One region of the Bacillus sp. NS1 genome, then DNA from elsewhere that is predicted to be linked to it. Evidence: riboswitches for the same ligand, from Rfam matches in the RefSeq annotation. Region 1 holds a riboswitch; each other region holds the start of a gene.
The links. Region 1 has a riboswitch for S-adenosylmethionine ahead of AC4CV5_RS01260 (5-methyltetrahydropteroyltriglutamate--homocysteine S-methyltransferase). Riboswitches for the same ligand answer to the same signal wherever they lie in the genome.
Positions count from the first base shown of each region.

Region 2: another riboswitch for S-adenosylmethionine. It lies ahead of mtnK (S-methyl-5-thioribose kinase); the one in region 1 lies ahead of AC4CV5_RS01260 (5-methyltetrahydropteroyltriglutamate--homocysteine S-methyltransferase).
Region 3: another riboswitch for S-adenosylmethionine. It lies ahead of AC4CV5_RS06570 (bifunctional homocysteine S-methyltransferase/methylenetetrahydrofolate reductase); the one in region 1 lies ahead of AC4CV5_RS01260 (5-methyltetrahydropteroyltriglutamate--homocysteine S-methyltransferase).
Region 4: another riboswitch for S-adenosylmethionine. It lies ahead of metI (cystathionine gamma-synthase/O-acetylhomoserine thiolyase); the one in region 1 lies ahead of AC4CV5_RS01260 (5-methyltetrahydropteroyltriglutamate--homocysteine S-methyltransferase).

Region 1 covers NZ_JBZAZF010000001.1:245,414-247,594, forward strand. Annotated here, with positions in the region: gene AC4CV5_RS01255 (3-hydroxybutyrate dehydrogenase) at 1-52, shown strand, start outside; gene AC4CV5_RS01260 (5-methyltetrahydropteroyltriglutamate--homocysteine S-methyltransferase) at 104-1,240, opposite strand; SAM riboswitch class I at 1,318-1,424, opposite strand; gene AC4CV5_RS01265 (5-methyltetrahydropteroyltriglutamate--homocysteine S-methyltransferase) at 1,493-2,181, opposite strand, start outside.
Region 2 covers NZ_JBZAZF010000002.1:457,576-459,756, reverse strand. Annotated here, with positions in the region: gene AC4CV5_RS07895 (carbon-nitrogen family hydrolase) at 66-845, shown strand; SAM riboswitch class I at 929-1,083, shown strand; gene mtnK (S-methyl-5-thioribose kinase) at 1,188-2,181, shown strand, end outside.
Region 3 covers NZ_JBZAZF010000002.1:222,669-224,849, forward strand. Annotated here, with positions in the region: gene AC4CV5_RS06570 (bifunctional homocysteine S-methyltransferase/methylenetetrahydrofolate reductase) at 1-988, opposite strand, end outside; SAM riboswitch class I at 1,079-1,196, opposite strand; gene AC4CV5_RS06575 (YajQ family cyclic di-GMP-binding protein) at 1,303-1,794, opposite strand; partial or broken gene AC4CV5_RS06580 (CvfB family protein) at 1,893-2,181, shown strand, end outside.
Region 4 covers NZ_JBZAZF010000002.1:295,556-297,736, forward strand. Annotated here, with positions in the region: gene AC4CV5_RS06990 (YjcG family protein) at 1-271, opposite strand, end outside; gene AC4CV5_RS06995 (esterase family protein) at 308-1,030, opposite strand; SAM riboswitch class I at 1,198-1,320, shown strand; gene metI (cystathionine gamma-synthase/O-acetylhomoserine thiolyase) at 1,389-2,181, shown strand, end outside.

The DNA.
Region 1 (2,181 bases):
GGGTGTCACCGGGCAGGCTGTTGTCCTTGATGGGGGCTACACCGCTCAATAACATAAAAAACACACTTGCTCCGCCAGGGAATCAAGTGTGTTTTTTCTTTGCTTATTTCCAAACATCGTTAGCGATTTCAACTACATGGCGCAGCTTCGCCCATTGCTGTTCTTCAGTCAGCTTGTTGCCTTCCTCAGTTGAAGCGAATCCGCATTGAGGACTGAGGCAAAGCTGATCTAAGCTCACATAACGGGATGCTTCTTCGATACGGCGTTTTACATCGTCCGGATGTTCAAGCTCACCGAATTTAGATGTCACTAATCCAAGGACAAGCTGAAGATCAGAGCGCTTCACATAACGGAGCGGCTCAAATCCGCCTGAGCGTGAATCATCATACTCCAGGAAAAGCCCGTCCAGGTTCAAACCGTCAAAAATGGTTTCGGCTGCTGCGTCATAGCCGCCTTCCGCTGTCCAAGTGGACTGGAAGTTGCCGCGGCAAATATGCATTGTTACGGTCAAGTCATCCGGACGGTCGGCAATCGCATCGTTAATCGATTTCGCAAACAGCTGGCGAAGCTCATCAGGCGTTGTTCCGAACGCTTCGATTTGTTTTAATCCTTTTTCAGATAAGAAAACAGCCCAAGCTGTATCATCAAGCTGAAGGTAGCGGCAGCCTCTGTCGTAAAACGCTTGAATCGCTTTTTTATATGCTTTGGATACATCGTGCTGGAAAAGATGATAGTCGTTTTTGTATGCATCCTTTTCCAGTTTTCCGCGGAAAAACAGCATATTCGGGCTTGGGATCGTCATCTTTGGCGTCGCGTCACCGGCAATGCTATGGAGAAATGAGTAATCTTCAAGCATTTGGTGAGTTGAAAAGTCGATATCACCTGTGACTTTAATGCCGCGTGCTTTTGTCTGTACGTTATGAAATTGAATGCCCTGCTCAGGAGTAAACGGCTCAACGCCATCCAGGTTTTCCAGAAAATCAAAATGCCACCATGCTCTGCGGAATTCACCGTCTGTCACCACGTTCAGGCCGGTTTCCTTCTGTTTTTCCACAATGCGGATGATTTCATCGTTTTCGATTTGGCGAAGCTGCTCAGCTGTAATCTCGCCTGCCGCTTTTTGCAGCCGTGCTTTTTTGACGGGCTCAGACCTCAGCAGGCTTCCGACTTGATCCGCGCGAAACGGCGGTTTTTTTCTTTGAAGTGATTTTTGTTCTGCGGGTGTTGTTTGTTGTGACATGTTGTTCATTCCTTCTTTCCATTCGAATATAAAAAAGCTCTTCCTTTGGATAAGGAAGAGCTTGTGTGACAATCTCAACCTTATCTTCAAGAGCAATCATTGCTCTAAAGGATTTAGCACCATTCTGTTAAACAGCGGTTGCCGGGTATCGCAGGGCCAGTCCCTCCACCTCTCTTGATAAGGAAAACCTTTTTATGAAATTTTCTGATAGTAACTATTATTCACACATTTTCTGTTTCTGTCAATGATAGATTATCTCCACACATCGTTGGCGATGTCGATGACATGGCGCAGTTTCGCCCATTGCTGCTCTTCTGTCAAAAGATTGCCTTCTTCAGTAGAGGCGAAACCGCACTGCGGGCTGAGGCACAGCTGATCCAGGCTCACAAAGCGCGCCGCTTCATTGATTCGGCGTTTCACATCCTCAGGGTTTTCAAGCTCTCCATTTTTCGATGTGATCAAGCCGAGTACAATCTGGAGATCCTTGCGTTTCACGAAACGGAGCGGATCAAAATTTCCGGAGCGGTCATCATCGTATTCCAAGAACAGCCCGTCCAAATGTAAGCCATCCAAAATCGTTTCAGCTACAGCATCATAGCCTCCTGATGCCGCCCATGTTGAACGGAAGTTGCCGCGGCAAATGTGCATCGTGATTGCTAAATCATCAGGCCGGTCTGCCACTGCATCGTTAATCGTTTTGGCGAACAAGGCAGGCAATGTTTCTGGATCGCCGCCAAGCGCCCGAACAACCTCTCTGCTTTTTTCCTCAAAGAAGAGAGACCATGACGTATCATCAAGCTGAAGATAGCGGCATCCAGCATCATAGAAAGCTCTGATTGCTTTTTTATACGCTTGGGCCAGATCATGAAAGTATTCCTCTTGGTCGTCATAAATCCCTGTATCCGCCTTTTCACCGAAAAACAGCATATTCGGGCTCGGAA
Region 2 (2,181 bases), on a different contig from region 1:
ATGATAGTCCATCATCATATATGGTTAAATGAAAAAAGTAAAGAAAAATTTGGAGTGATAAAAAGATGAAATGGACGATATCTTGTCTTCAATTTGATATTTCATATGGTAAACGTTCGGAAAATATCAAAAAGGCTGAATTTTTGATCGAAAAAGAAAGCAAGCATGCTGATGTTCTTGTTCTTCCTGAATTATGGACGACCGGATATGACCTGGCCAACCTTGATGAGCTCGCTGATGAAGACGGGCGTTTTGCTCAGAGCTGGCTGAAGAAAACAGCAAAAAAACATGGCGTTCATATTGTCGCCGGATCGGTCGCTGTCAGAAATGATTCTGATGTTTATAATACAATGTACATCGCGGATAAGGAAGGACAAATCGTTAAAGAGTACAGAAAAGCCCACCTTTTTCAGCTGATGGATGAGCATGTGTATTTATCAGCCGGTTCCGAAGACGGATACTTTGAGCTTGATGGCGTCAAAAGCTCAGGACTGATCTGTTACGATATCCGTTTTCCGGAGTGGATCAGAAAACATACAACAAAAGGTGCCAACGTGCTGTTTATTTCTGCAGAATGGCCGCTTCCCCGCCTTGATCATTGGAAAAGCCTGCTAATTGCCCGGGCCATTGAAAATCAATGCTTTGTCGCTGCATGCAATTGTACCGGTTCAAATCCAGATAATGAATTTGCCGGGCATAGCCTGATTATTGATCCATGGGGGCGTGTACTTGCTGAAGGCGGACGGGAAGAAGGCATTGTCCGAGCTGAAATCGACCTTCAGGAAAGCGTTAAGGTGCGAGAAAGCATTCCTGTTTTCGATGATATCAGAAAAGATTTATATTAAAAAATTTATTGACAACTTAACAAAACACCTGTTACTATGTTCATCAACTGATAAATTAGAATTGTTTAACAAATGAATATATTCTCTTATCGAGAGTTGGGCGAGGGATTTGGCCTTTTGACCCCAACAGCAACCGACCGTAATTCCATTGTGAAATGGGGCGCATCTTTTTCGCGCCGAGACACTCGTCTCTAAGGCACGGTGCTAATTCCATCAGATCTGATCTGAGAGATAAGAGAGGCGGACATACATGTTAAGCCTCTTTCTCTCTGAGAAGGAGGCTTTTTTACGGCCAATCAGCTGCAAACATATCAAGAGATTACATAATTGGAGGTTATGACAATGGCAGTCACAAAAACACCTTTATACGAAACGTTAAATGAAAGCTCCGCTGTGGCACTTGCGGTAAAGCTTGGCTTATTTCCAAGCAAAAGCACACTGACATGCCAGGAAATCGGCGACGGCAACTTAAATTACGTTTTTCATATTTATGATCAAGAACATGACAGAGCTTTGATCATTAAACAGGCGGTTCCTTATGCAAAAGTCGTCGGAGAAAGCTGGCCGCTGACAATCGATCGCGCAAGAATCGAAAGCAGCGCTCTCATCCGGCAGGGTGAGCATGTCCCTCATCTGGTTCCAAGAGTGTTTTATTCTGATACAGAAATGGCGGTTACCGTCATGGAGGACCTCTCTCATCTGAAAATCGCAAGAAAAGGACTCATTGAGGGTGAACATTATCCGCATCTGTCACAGCACATCGGTGAGTTTTTAGGAAAGACCCTTTTTTATTCATCTGATTACGCGCTTGAACCTAAGGTGAAAAAACAGCTTGTTAAACAGTTTACAAACCCGGAGCTGTGCGACATAACGGAAAGACTTGTCTTTACAGATCCTTTCTTTGACCATGACACAAATGATTTTGAAGAAGAGCTTCGTCCTTTTGTCGAGAAGCTTTGGAATAATGACAACGTTAAAATCGAAGCCGCTAAGCTGAAAAAGTCATTTTTAACATCGGCAGAAACGCTGATTCATGGTGATTTGCATACAGGGAGCATTTTTGCAAGCGAACATGAAACAAAGGTGATTGATCCTGAATTTGCTTTTTACGGACCGATCGGCTTTGATGTAGGCCAATTTATCGCCAACTTATTTTTGAACGCACTCGGCCGTGACGGTGATGACAGAGAGCCGTTATACCAGCATGTCAAGCAGGTCTGGGAAACATTTCAAGAGACATTCACTGAAGCCTGGGAAAAGGACAGTCTTGATGTTTACGCCAAAATCGACGGTTATCTTACTGATACGCTCAGTCATATTTTTGAAGAGACGATCG
Region 3 (2,181 bases), on a different contig from region 1:
ATTTTTTCGGCGGATCCAGCTCTACGATAATGGAGCGTTTTTCCGCCGCGATCTCATTCAAGCCGGGCTCTGTCCGCTCGTGCTGAACAGAAACGAATTCCTTCGCCCGGGTTTTGACTTCTTTTTCTGTAATCGGAGCAAGCCCGCCAACCGCTTCCGCCATCGCCCGGATGTGATTTGGCGTGGTGCCGCAGCAGCCTCCGATAATCCGTGCGCCTTGCTTACGGAATTCTGACGCGCTGTTTTGAAAATACGTGTCGTCTGTTTCATAGACGAGCCGGCCTTCTTCAAGCGAGGGAAGACTGCTGTTCGGATAAACTGATAAGAACACGTCATCAAAAATCGGCACTTCGCTGAGCGCTTCAATCATATGATAAGGGCCGAGCCGGCAGTTAATGCCGACGATATCAGCTCCGAGATCCGCGATCGATCGCAATGCTTCAGAAAGCGGCGTTCCGTCCTGCAGTACGCCTTGCTCATGCATGGAGACATTTAACATAATCGGAAGGCCAGTCTCTTTGCGCGCGATTTTCAGCACTTCACGGGCTTCTTCCAAATCATAATACGTTTCTAACAGCAATCCATCCGGATCTTCATGCAGCAGCAGGTACAGCTGCTCGCGAAAGCTGCGTTTGATTTCGTCAAGGCTGTACGCATTTTTATTAAATGTGCGGATGCCTCCCATCGTCCCCAGAACGTACGCATCGCCTGCGGAAGCCCGTGCGATTTTTACTGCCTCTTGATTCATTTTTTTGATGTCATCCTCAAGGCCGTGTCTGGATAATTTAATATAATTGGCCCCGTACGTATTTGTTTGAATGATGTTGGCTCCTGCCTCAACGTATGCTTTATGTATGCGCTGAATTTCTTCCGGCTTTGAAATATTGAGCTCCTCAAAGCACCTGTCAATGCCATAGGAGTAGAGGAGCGTCCCCATTGCGCCGTCGCCGATTAACACTTGTGTTTGCAAATCTTCTAAAAGTCCCATTGTCTGCCTCCTTTATTCACATTCAGCAAGGAAAAAAGAGAAATAAAAAAAGTCCTCTTAAGAAGAAGACTTTGTCAGTGATTTTGTCTCTTCTTATCTTCCAAGCTGTTCGAGCTTGCTGGATTTAGCACCTTGGTCATGGCTTATCGCCATTACACCGGTTGCTGAAGCTTCGTCGGGCCAGTCCCTCTGCTTCTCTTGATAAGAACGGATATGAAGTTTTCGTGTTCAGGAAGTGCCAAAAGGTGGTTAGCGTTTTCCCTTTCTCCAAATTTACCGAAAATAAAGACAATAATCAATAGGATTCAGAAAATTTATCTGAAATTTATAAATTGAACGTCAATTGGCAGATCTGCGCCTCTCACTGCTGTGATAATCTGCTGCAGGTCATCCTTGTTTTTTCCGGTGATGCGCACTTGGTCATCCTGCACTTGAGACTTTACTTTCAGTCCGGAGTTTTTGATAATTGTATTGATTTTTTTTGCGTTTTCCTTGTCAATGCCTTGAACAAGTTTTGCACGCTGGCGCACCGTTCCGCCTGACGCGCTTTCAACCTTGCCGTAATCAATGTTTTTTGTCGGCACATTTCGTTTAATTAATTTACTGACCAGTACATCTTTCAGCTGGCTTAATTTAAATTCGTCATCAGAAACGAGGACAAGCTCCTCTTTATCTAAAGAAATGTCGCTTTTGCTTCCTTTAAAGTCGTAGCGTGTGCTGATTTCTTTGAGTGCGATTTGGATCGCATTTTGCACTTCGGGCAATTCCACCTTGGATACAATATCAAATGAGCTTTCTTTTGCCATATGAAAACCTCCATAACATTTAACTTATGTGTTGATTATAGTAGAATAAAGAGAAACTTCCAACAGATCAAAGAATCAATTTGTGATGATTGGAAAAAATGTTAACAGAATCCGCAGAAAAATAAAGCGGAACAGGAAGGACGATAGCATGAGACCAGGGCAGCAATTAACCTTGAGTATAGATCACCAAACTGACTTCGGTTACTTTTTAACCGACGGAGAAGACACGATTCTCTTACATAACAGTGAAATAACTGAGGATATCGAGGACAGAGACGAAGTAGAGGTTTTTATATACGTCGATCAGCAGGAGAGACTTGCGGCCACGATGAAAATTCCGGTCATCAGCGCTGATGAGTACGGCTGGGTCGAAGTGGTGGATACAGT
Region 4 (2,181 bases), on a different contig from region 1:
CTTCCGTCGGCTCTGCTTTGATGTAAATGACATTATTGACAGGCGAAAATGAGCTGTATTTTGTCATTTTGAGAACCACTGGATGGGACTCCTTTGCGATGTTTCTCAGGTGGGATACAAGCTGATCCGCTTTCTCCTCTGCACATTCAAACGATGCTCTCAGCGTCAAATGGGGCGGGATTAGGGAATAGCTTGGGTCATAGCGCTTTCTGTAAGAGTTCGCAAGGTCTTGGAGTTTTTTTGATGGAAATAAAACGATTCCGTATTTCATATTATGTCCCTCCTGGAAATAAAGTATGATAGAGTGTCAAAGCATTTTTTTCAGCGCCGGCGTGATGAGCGGCTGCCAATATGTCCATTTGTGATCTCCGTCAAATGGTTCAAAAACATAATCGGAAAGCTTCTCCTCCAGCAGCTGTTTCAGCTCCTGATTCGGTTCTGTAAAGTCCAGAATGTTTCCGTCTGTCGTGTGGACCTCAGTTTCTTTTGTTCCGATCTGGTGATAAATAGAGAGGTGTTTGATATCGTCCGACTGTTTCACGGCTTCCAATACATGTTTGTCTACATAGGGAGACTGCATGATGATGTTACCGAACATATTCGGATAATCAAGCGCTGTCATAAGCGATATGGTCGCTCCGAGAGAGTCCCCTATCAGCGTTCGCCCATAGCCAACCTGATAGGTAGGGTACTCGCCATCCGCAAACGGAACGAGCTCATGGGCGATGAACCGTTTATACGCTGAAAATTTTGAGCCTTCCGGATGATAGGTATTTCGGCGCTCTTTTACATCCTTATAAGGAACACCGATAATAATGCTCCTGTCTATTTCTCGTTTGGACAGCAATTCTTCGACCTGTCTGCCAATTCTCCCCAGCCTGAAATAATCGTGGCCGTCCTGCGCGATAATGACATGGTATTTATAAAGCGGGGAGTAGTTGGACGGCAGATAAACGAGCAAAGTCATTTCTTCGTTAAGCTCTTTTGAAAAGAATTTCTTTTCTTGCACTGTGCCGTTTTTCGGTGCCATAATACATTCCTCCAGGACATCACTAGACTTTCTTGCTGTTTTTCATTATTGTACCATGAATTATTAGAAATTTCTCTCTTTAAACAGTTCGGAACTCGAAGAAAAAAGTGTTGAAATAAACTGCAAATTGCGCTAATATAAAACAATCAGAAAATTGAAATCGATATTTCTTATCGTGAGAGGTGGAGGGACTGGCCCTTAGAAACCTCAGCAACCGGCTTGTTTTGCATATGTGCAAAACGCCAAGGTGCTAAATCCAGCAAGCGTTTTTTATGCTTGGAAGATAAGAAGAAGCGTTAAACCCCTTCTTCTTATGAAGAAGGGGTTTTTTATTATGAAAAGGGAAGGTGTCAGCTATATGTCACAGCACGTTGAAACGAAATTAGCCCAAATCGGGAACCGAAGCGACGAAGTAACGGGAACAGTGAGTCCTCCTATTTATTTATCAACAGCATACCGCCACAGAGGGATCGGAGAATCAACGGGATTTGATTATGTCCGCACAAAGAATCCGACACGCCAGCTTGTTGAGGATGCGATCGCCAGCTTAGAAAATGGAGCGAGGGGGCTTGCCTTCAGTTCGGGAATGGCAGCCATCCAAACGATTATGGCTCTATTTAAAAGCGGAGACGAACTGATCGTTTCATCGGATCTATATGGCGGCACGTACCGTCTGTTTGAAAATGAATGGAAAAAATACGGATTAACCTTTCAATATGATGATTTCAGCGATGAGGACTGTTTACGCTCTAAGATTACGCCGAACACAAAAGCGGTGTTTGTGGAAACACCGACAAATCCGCTCATGCAGGAGGCGGACATTGAAAAGATCGCCCGGATAACAAAAGAGCACGGTCTTCTGCTGATCGTTGATAATACATTTTATACCCCGGTCTTGCAGCGTCCGCTTGGGCTGGGAGCCGACATTGTGATTCACAGTGCAACCAAGTATTTAGGCGGGCATAACGACTTGCTTGCTGGACTTGTCGTTGTAAAGGATGAGCAGCTTGGTGAGGAAATGTTTCAACATCAAAATGCGATCGGCGCCGTCCTGCCTCCATTCGATTCGTGGCTTCTGATGAGAGGAATGAAGACACTGAGCCTCAGAATGCGCCAGCATCAGGAAAACGCGCAGGAGCTTGCGGCGTTTT